Regions from separate parts of the Nocardiopsis sediminis genome, predicted to be linked through region 1. Evidence: riboswitches for the same ligand, from Rfam matches in the RefSeq annotation. Region 1 holds a riboswitch; the other holds the start of a gene.

Region 1 (4,371 bases):
CGGCCGCCGAAAACCTCGTAGGCGCAGGGATATCCGCGAAATTTCGGGCGATCCATCCTGAACTTCTCCACCACCTCAGGCGTCACACATAGGTCATGTGATGTTCACCGAAAGAGAGCAGGTGGGTAGATGGCAAACGCCAGGCGGCTCGCGAAGCGGGCCGGCGTCGGTGCGGTGGCGTCGGTCGCCGTTCTGGGACTGGCCGCCACCATCCCGACGTCGGCCGCCGAGGAATTGCAGGACGTCTTCGCCGCGGGAGACGAGTCGTCCACCGGGGAGGCCGCGGCCGCCGGCGAGTGGCGCGAGGCGTTCGCCGCGAAGGGCATGGACGTCATGTACACGTCCCTCGCCGCCGCCGACGCGGAGAACGTGTGGGCCCTGGGCTCGCAGTACCCCGACGACAGCGACACGCCGCGCACCTTCGTCCAGCGCTATGACGGCGCGGAATGGACCCAGGAAGAGGTCCCGGCCGACTGGACGCTGGAGCCCGAGGTCGCGGGCGCCTCCGGCCCGGACAACGTCTGGGTGGTGGGCCCCACGGCCGACGGCGTCGGCGCGATCCGCTACGACGGAACGGACTGGACGTCCCACGAGATGGACGCCGGGCTGACCCCCAACGACCTCGACGTCATCGCCGAGGACGAGGCATGGCTGCTGGCCGAGGACGCCGCCGGCGAAACCCGGGCGGTCCGCTTCGACGGCGAGATCTGGCGCGACTGGACCTCGCCGCCGGCCGGGACCAGCCAGGCGATCGACGGCATCGACGGCGAGACCGTGGTGGCGGTGGGGAGGAACGACGCCTCCCAGCCCTCCGCCGCGCTCTACGACGGCACGGAGTGGACCGACCTGGAGGTCCCCGAGGTCGAGCTGCCCTCGGAGATCGCCAGCGCAACGTTCAACGACGTGCTGGTGCGCGCCGGTGACGACATCTGGGCCGTGGGCTACGTCCATGACCTCAACGATGACGACATCAACGACTACTGGCCGCTGACCGCGCACTACGACGGTCAGAGCTGGGATGTCACCGTCGATGAGGAGCCCAGCGGCGAGCTGGTGGCGGTCGAGGACGACGGCGCGGGCGGCGTGTGGATCCAGGAGGAGTCCTGGGACCCGACGTTCGTGCACCACGACGCCGCCGGTGAGGTCACCCGCGACACGCCGGACATCGAGAACTACGACCTCAACGTGCGCGACCTCGCCCTGATCCCGGGGACGGAGGCGCTCGTGTCGGCCGGCTCGGCCTACGACGAGGGCGACCCCGACGTCCCGACCGGCTACGGGGTGGTGCTCGCCTCGGGCCTGTAGGCCCATCGCGTCGCCCCCGTCCCCCGGTGGGGCGGGCGGGGACGGCGCCGCGGAGGGGTCCGGCCAGTGGCCGGGCCCCTCCGTTCTTGTGCGGGCCGCTCAGGCGGGTTCCGCGGAGCCCGCCGGGGCCGGTCCCGCGGGCGTGTCCGCGGACCCGGTGGCGTCGTCGCCCGGCGGCGCCGGGTCCGGCACGGCGGCGGCGCCGGTCACGCGCAGGGCGACGTCGCGGAGCTTGGTGTTTGTCTGCATGGAGGCCTGCTTGAGGACGTCGAGGGCCTGTGCGTCGCTGAGCCTGTGGCGTTCCATCAGGATGCCGACCGCCGCCCCGATGTCGTGGCGGGTCTCAAGGCCCGCGCGGACGGTGGCCTCGCGCTCGGTGGAGGCTATGGCCACGGCGGCGTGGGAGGCGAAGACCCACCCCGTCTCCTGTGAGGCGGCGTCGAAGGCGCCGGTCCGGGTGGCGTACATGTTGAGCGACCCCAGCGTCCCGTCGTGGGTGAACAGCTCGAAGCCCATCATGGAGCCGATGCCCATGGCCACGGCCCGCGGCCGGTAGGCGGGCCACCGGTCCTCGCGGGCCATGTCGTCGATCCGGAAGGTCGGCTCGCCGCGCACGGCGTCCAGGCAGGGGCCCTCGTCGCAGTCGAACTGGGCCTGGTCGGAGGCGCGCGGGAGCTCCCCGGTGGCCGCGGCGGTGCTGAAGGTGCGCCCGGGCCGGTCGACCATGAGGATCCCGGCCTCCTCGCAGCCGTGGAGCGTGTGCACGGCCAGCCGGACGATCGCGTCCAGGACGTCTTGGACGGAGTCCTCGCAGAGCAGGTCGCGCGCCATGTCGGCGAAGATGCGGGGGTAGTCGCGCGCCGGCGCCTTGGCGGGTTCGTGCACGGCCTCTGCTCCTCGGCTGCCCTCGCCCGCGGGTGGGGCGAACCTGGCGCGGCCTCTACCCACGACCCCGCCCGCTACTCCTGCCCGGCCGCCCCCTCCCGGGGGCCGTTGTGGCGCGCCGCGGTGCGCGCGGGTCGCCCCTGTGACACCCTGCGGTCGAATGGACCCGCAGATCGGCCCCTATGCGCGGTGCCGGAGCGGCGCGGCTGCGGGGACGGGGAGGCCGGCGCGGGCCGGCCGATCCGGGGCGGGGGTGCGGCATGACACATCCGACACTCAAGAGTGGAAATGTCGGGATTCTCTGTTATGTTGATCTTCGTCACGAGTTCCAGTGGAAAGCCCCGGCTGGCTGGACGGCAACCCTCCTCCGCGGCGGGGTGCCCCGGGTGAGGACACGGCCGTGGCCGGCGCCCGAGGCGCCGGCGGCAAGCGCGGAGCCCCGGTAGCGGGCCCCGGCCCCTCGCGCAGGGCGCTTGCCGCCGCAGCCCCGGTCGCCGCGAACTCCAGGCGAAGGGACGCCCGATGCAATCCACGACGCGACGCAGGGTCGCACTGACCACCGGCGCGGCGACGTCCGCGCTGCTCCTGCTGGCCACGGCCGCCTGCGGCGGCGTGGACACCTCCGGCGGCGGGGGCGGTGCCGGCGAGGAGATCACCGTCACCGCGTTCGCCGGCCCGTGGGGCGAGCTGTTCTCGGAGTCCTTCGTCGCGCCGTTCGAGGAGGAGACCGGCATCACGGTCAACGTGGTCAGCGGCGCCGACGCCGACTGGCTCACCCGGCTGCGCGCCGCCAACGGGGAGAACCCGCCCTTCGACGTCGTGGCGCTCACCTCCGAGACCTTCCACCAGGCGGTCAACAACGACGTGCTCCAGCCGCTGGACACCACCCGCCTGGAGCACTGGTCCCAGCTCGACCCCGTCCTGGTGGAGCAGTCCACCGTGGAGGGGTCCGCCTACGGCGCCCCGCTGACCACGGGGTCGCTGGGGCTGCTGTACCGCACGGACGAGATCGACGAGGCCCCGCAGGACTGGACCGACATCTTCAACGACCAGTACTGCGGCCACGTCGCCCTGCCCCCGCTGACCTACAACGCCGGCCTCCAGTTCTTCTCCGCCCTGGTCGCCCAGAACGGCGGCAGCCTCTCCGAGCCCGCAGCCGTCGACCGCGCCTTCGAGCAGCTGGAGAAGCTGAAGGACTGCGTCTCGGCCTTCCCCGCCGACGCCGGGTCCGTCTCCACCACCATCCAGAACGGCGACGCCTGGATCGTGCCGTTCTGGGACGGGCGCGCCTTCGCCATGGAGGCCGAGGGGCAGCCGATCGGGTTCAGCTACCCCACCTCCGGTGCTGTGGGCGCCCTGACCTCCTACTACATCCCGGCGGGCACCGAGAACACCGACGCCGCCTACGAGTTCCTCAACTACCTCACCTCCGCCCAGCACCAGAAGCCCTTCGCCCAGGGCACCTTCTACGGCGGGGGCAACGACTCCATCGAGTACGACCCGGAGTTCTCCGCCAAGGTGGAGTACGGGCCCGAGGTCTACGAGGGCTTCACCTGGGTCGACTACGACGCCGCCACCCCCAACCTGAACGAATGGCAGCAGCGGTGGAACGAGATCTTCCAGTAGGCGGCCCCGGCCGCGAAGGGGCCGGGACCGACGACGAGCACGTCCTCGTCGAAGGGCTGACCGCGGGCTACGACGGCACCGGCGTCCTCGACGTCGACCGGCTGGCCATCCGCCGCGGTGAGTTCCTGTCGATCCTGGGCCCCAGCGGCTGCGGCAAGACGACCCTGCTCAACTCCCTCGCCGGGTTCGTGCTGCCCACCGGCGGCCGGATCACCATCGACGGGGCCGACCTCACCGACGTCCCGCCGCACCGGCGCGGGCTGGGCATGGTCTTCCAGAACTACGCGCTGTTCCCGCACATGACGGTCGCCGAGAACGTCGCCTACGGGCTGCGGGTGCGCCGGGTGGAGCGGGCCGACCGCATCGAGCGCGTGGCCGAGGCGCTGCGCCTGGTCGGCCTGGAGGACTACGCCCGGCGCCGCCCCCGGCAGCTCTCCGGCGGCCAGCAGCAGCGGGTCGCCGTGGCGCGTGCGCTGGCCACCCGGCCGGCGGTGCTGCTGCTGGACGAGCCGCTGTCCAACCTCGACGCCAAGCTGCGCCGTGAGATGCGGGTCG
Region 2 (4,371 bases), on a different contig from region 1:
GGCAGCGGCCGGCCTATGTGGTCAGCCGCAGCATCCACCGGGTGCTCAACGGGCTGCCGGCGGAGGTCTACGACAGCGGGCACCAGACCCGCTGCTTCACGTTCATCGACGACGCCGTCGAGGGCACACTGCGCGTGGCGGCCGAGCCCGGGGCGGCCGGTGAGTGCTTCAACATCGGGGGCCACCGCGAGACCACGATGGCCGAGGCCGTCGGCCTGGTCACCCGCCTCGCCGGCGCGGACCACCCGCCGCGGACCCTGGTGACCGCGACGGCCCTGGGCGACGGCTACCAGGACATCGACCGGCGCGTGCCCGACACCGCCAAGGCGCTGCGCATCCTGGGCTGGCGCGCCGAGACACCCCTCGACGAGGGGATCGCCCGCACCATCGCGTGGGCCCGCGCCGCCCCCGGGTGGCTGGCCTCGTGACCGGCCCGGCGCGGGCGCGCGCCGGGCCGGAGGGCGCAGAGGATCGAGGGGCGTTCAGCGGGTGGGGTGGGCGCCGCCGTTGACCGCGAGGACCTGGGCGGTGATCTGGCGGGCGGAGCCGGAGGCGAGGAAGTGGACGGTCTCCGCCACTTCATCGGGGGTCCCGACGCGGCCGGTCCGGGTCATGGCGATGAGCTGTTTGCGGCGCTCCTCGGACAGGCTGCCGCGGAAGAACTCGGTGTCGTCGATGAGGCCGGGCGCGACCACGTTCGCGGTGACCCCGCGCGGCCCGAGCCGGCCGGATTCGTAGACGTTCCAGGATGCGAGGGCCGCCTTGGCCACGCCGTAGGGGCCGGAGCCCTTGTCGGCGGCGATGGAGCCGATGCTGATCACGGACCCGCCGTCGGCGAGCCGGTCGCGCACGGCCTCGGTCATGAGCACGGCGGTGAGCAGGTTGGCGTCCATGTTGGCGCGCCAGTTCCCCGCGAGGGTCGCGAGGTCGCGCGCCGGCTCCCGGTCGAAGTCGGTGTTGCCGCCGGCGCAGTTGACCAGGACGTCGACCCGGCCGGGGAGGTCATCGGCGAACGCGCCGACCTGCTCGGGGTCGGTGCCGTCGCAGACGGCGGCGCTGACGCTGCCGCCCTCCTCCTTTGCCGCGGCCTCGATCGGGCCGCGACGGCGGCCGGTGATGATGACGGAGTCGCCGGATCGTGCGAACGCCGCGGTGATGGCCCGGCCGATTCCCGTTCCGCCTCCGGTGACGATGACGGTTCGTGCCATTTGGCCCCTCCTCAAGGTAGGGTTCAGACCTAAACGAAATATATCATTTAGATCTGAACGTAGGCCTTGCATGCCGAACGACCGCCTGGACCCCGACGACCCGATCGACGCCATCTCCCTGGCGTGGCTGCGCGAACGCCCGGAGACCCCCGTCACGAGCATCGGGATCGTCACCCGGATCTGGCACGCCGCCAAGCTCCTGGGCGAGGAGCGAAGACGCGTCCTCGCCGCAGCGGGGGCCGACCCCGCCACCCTGGACCTGCTCAGCGTCCTGCGGCGGAGCGGGCCGCCCTACCGGCTGACCACCCGCGACCTCGCCGAGCGCACCATGGTGACCCCCGGGGCGATCTCCCAGCGCATCACGCGCGCCGAGCGCGACGGCCTGGTCGAGCGCAGCCCGCGCGGCGACGGCTCGCGCGCGGTCGACGTCACCCTCACCCCGGCCGGGCACGACACCGTCGAGCGCCTGGTGGACCGGGTCCTCGGCCGCGAATCCGAGCTGGTGGCCGGGCTCGCCCCCGGCGACCGGGACGCACTCGACCGCCTTCTGCGCGCGCTCCTGGGCGACCTGCACACGGAACTGGGCACCGCGAGCCCCACCCAGGTCGGAACCGGCGGCTGAGGGGCGGCCGGGACCGCCCTGCGAAGGCGTTCCCGCTGCGGTCGGCGGACGCCGCGGACCGCGGTGACTGCGCCGCCCAAGGCGGCGTCGGCCGGCGGCTGGACGCGCTCCCACACCCCTGGAACCGGTCAACGGTCGCAATTCCTACCAAATGTGTCGCATTTGTCACCTTCAACCGGCTTGTGCGCGTTTGGCGAGATCGTTTACGTTCGTCGCAGGTCAAGAGTGCCAGCGCGAAGATCCGGCTTGCTGGCCGGCAACCTCCTGCACGGCGGGGTGCCTCCGGAGTTACGACCCGGCTGCGGGAACGCGGCATGCGTGCACGATCGGGGCACCCCGGACCGTCCGGTCCGCAGCCCCCGCCCGGCTCCTGCCCTCCCTCCCGCCTCCGGCACGATGAGAGAGCGGAGACAGTGAGCAGCGCGCACAGCACCGATGCCGCGGCGGGCGACGCCGCCGCCCCCGACACCGTGGGCGGCCTGGCCCGCCTCAGCACAGCCGTCGAGGCGGCCCGCAACGCCAAGCCCGAGTTCCCCCGCGAGGTCCAGGCGGCCTATGACGCCCTGTTCACCGTTGCGGGCCCCGTGGCAGCCCCGGTGCGCCGGGGCCTCGCCGCCCTCGCGGCCCGCCGGCACGGAGCGGCCGACATCGTCGCCCACCACGCCGGCCTCGGCGCCGACCCCGCCCTCTACGCCGACGAACCGCCGGCCGACCCCGCGCTGCGGGCCGCGGCCGAGCACGTCGACCTGCTGACCACCTCCCCCGCCCTGGTGCGGCGCGAGGACACCGACCGGCTCGCGGCAGCGGGCTGGACCCCCGACGAGATCATCGTGATCTCCCAGGTCGCCGCGTTCACCGCGTTCCTGGTGCGGCTCGTGCACGGCCTGCGCCTGGTCGACGGCGCCGCCCAGGCCACGGACGCCCCGCTGGAGCGCCCGACGCCGGCGCGCGGCCGGACCAAGAGCACCGCCACCACGGCGGCCAACGGCGCCGAGCGCCCGGTCGCCTACACCCAGGAGCTGCTGTCGTGGACCCCGTGGGTCCCGCCCGTGGAGCCCGGCGACCTCACCGACGAGCAGAAGGAGGCGTTCGCCGGCAAGACCAACGACGCCTACTTCCGGCTGCTGTCGCGCGCACCCGCCCTGCTGCGGGCGCGCACCGCGGTGGACTACGCCGTCTTCTACACCCGCGACGGCCTCCCGCGCGCCGAGCGCGAGCTCGCCGCGGCCGCCGCCAGCAAGGTCAACGACTGCGTGTACTGCGCATCGGTCCACTCGCGCAAGGCGTCGCAGATGTCCAAGCGGACCGCCGACGTCCAGCGCGTGCTGGACGCCTCGCTCCCCCGCGACCACGACTGGAAGGCGCTGGACCTGTCCCCGCTGTGGGACGGCCAGGACGCCCGCTGGTCCGCCGTCGTCGCCTTCGCCGCGGCGCTGTCGACCACCCCGGCGTCGGCCACCGAAGCGCACCTGGCCGACCTGCGATCGCACGGGATCACCGACGTCGAACTGGTGGACCTGGTGGGGTCGGTCGCGTTCTTCGCCTGGGCGAACCGGCTGATGCTCACCCTCGGCGAACCGTTCCGGCCGGGCACCGAGCCCGCCGCCGGCCCGGCCTGACCCGGCCCGACCCCGCCGCGCCCCCTGCCCCCGCGCCGGTCGTCCCACCCCGCACCACACCCGGAAGAGGCACCCCATGCCACAGATACGCCGCCGCACCCGACCATTCACCGCCCTCGCCGCCGCGGGCGTGCTCGCGACCCTCATCGCGGGCTGCGGCGAGGTCGTCCCCGAATCCGACGGCGCCGCCGCCGAGTCCATCACCGTGGTCGACGACGCCGACCGCGAGGTCACCATCGAGGGCCCGGTCGAGCGCGCGGTGGTCCTCAACAGCTACGGCAACGAGTTCGTGCGCGCGATCGGCGCGGGCGACACGATCGTGGGCGTCGACAAGGTCTCCGCCGAACGCCTCCCCTACATGGGGTTCGGCGAGGACGAGGTCGTCAGCGAGGACCTGTCGGAGATCAACTTCGAGGCGGTCGCCGAGCTCGACCCCGACGTGTTCATCCTCCCCCGCAACGGAGCCTGGGAGGAGGCCGCCGCCCAGCTGGAGTCCTTCGGGATCCCGGTGGTCGTGGCCACCGCCTGGGACTTCGACGTCTTCCACGAGACGATGGACCTCCTCGGCGAGGTCTTCGACCGCCCGGACCAGGCCGCCGAGGTCGCCGGGTTCTACGACGAGATCTTCGGCGTGATCGACGAGCGGGTCGAGGGCACCGAGCCCGTCCCCGTGTACTGGGAGACCGTCCAGCCCTACCTGACCGTGCTGCCCGGTTCCGGCTTCGACCAGATCATCACCGCGGCCGGCGGCGAGAACGTCTTCGGCGACGTCGAGACCGGCGGCGACGTGCAGTCGGAGACGACGGTCGACCCCGCCGCCGTGGCCGAGCGCGACCCCGCCCTGATCATCCACGAGTTCGACCCGGCCGCGGAGCCGACCGGCTCCGGCCGCTTCGACGACCTCGGCGACGACCTGCTGGGC

The links. A riboswitch is a leader RNA that binds a small molecule or an ion and turns the genes downstream of it on or off. The one in region 1 is predicted to bind S-adenosylmethionine.
Region 2: linked by a shared signal. The riboswitch ahead of ACFOVU_RS02390 (peroxidase-related enzyme) and the one ahead of ACFOVU_RS15820 (ABC transporter substrate-binding protein) in region 1 are both predicted to bind S-adenosylmethionine.

Annotation. Positions count from the first base shown of each region.
Region 1 is NZ_JBHSBH010000010.1:182,846-187,216, reverse strand. It holds gene ACFOVU_RS15830 (hypothetical protein) at 130-1,305, shown strand; gene ACFOVU_RS15825 (GAF and ANTAR domain-containing protein) at 1,405-2,190, opposite strand; SAM riboswitch class IV at 2,508-2,628, shown strand; gene ACFOVU_RS15820 (ABC transporter substrate-binding protein) at 2,713-3,816, shown strand; gene ACFOVU_RS15815 (ABC transporter ATP-binding protein) at 3,783-4,371, shown strand, end outside.
Region 2 is NZ_JBHSBH010000003.1:222,988-227,358, reverse strand. It holds gene ACFOVU_RS02405 (NAD-dependent epimerase/dehydratase family protein) at 1-428, shown strand, start outside; gene ACFOVU_RS02400 (SDR family NAD(P)-dependent oxidoreductase) at 483-1,208, opposite strand; gene ACFOVU_RS02395 (MarR family winged helix-turn-helix transcriptional regulator) at 1,279-1,830, shown strand; SAM riboswitch class IV at 2,048-2,155, shown strand; gene ACFOVU_RS02390 (peroxidase-related enzyme) at 2,244-3,449, shown strand; gene ACFOVU_RS02385 (ABC transporter substrate-binding protein) at 3,526-4,371, shown strand, end outside.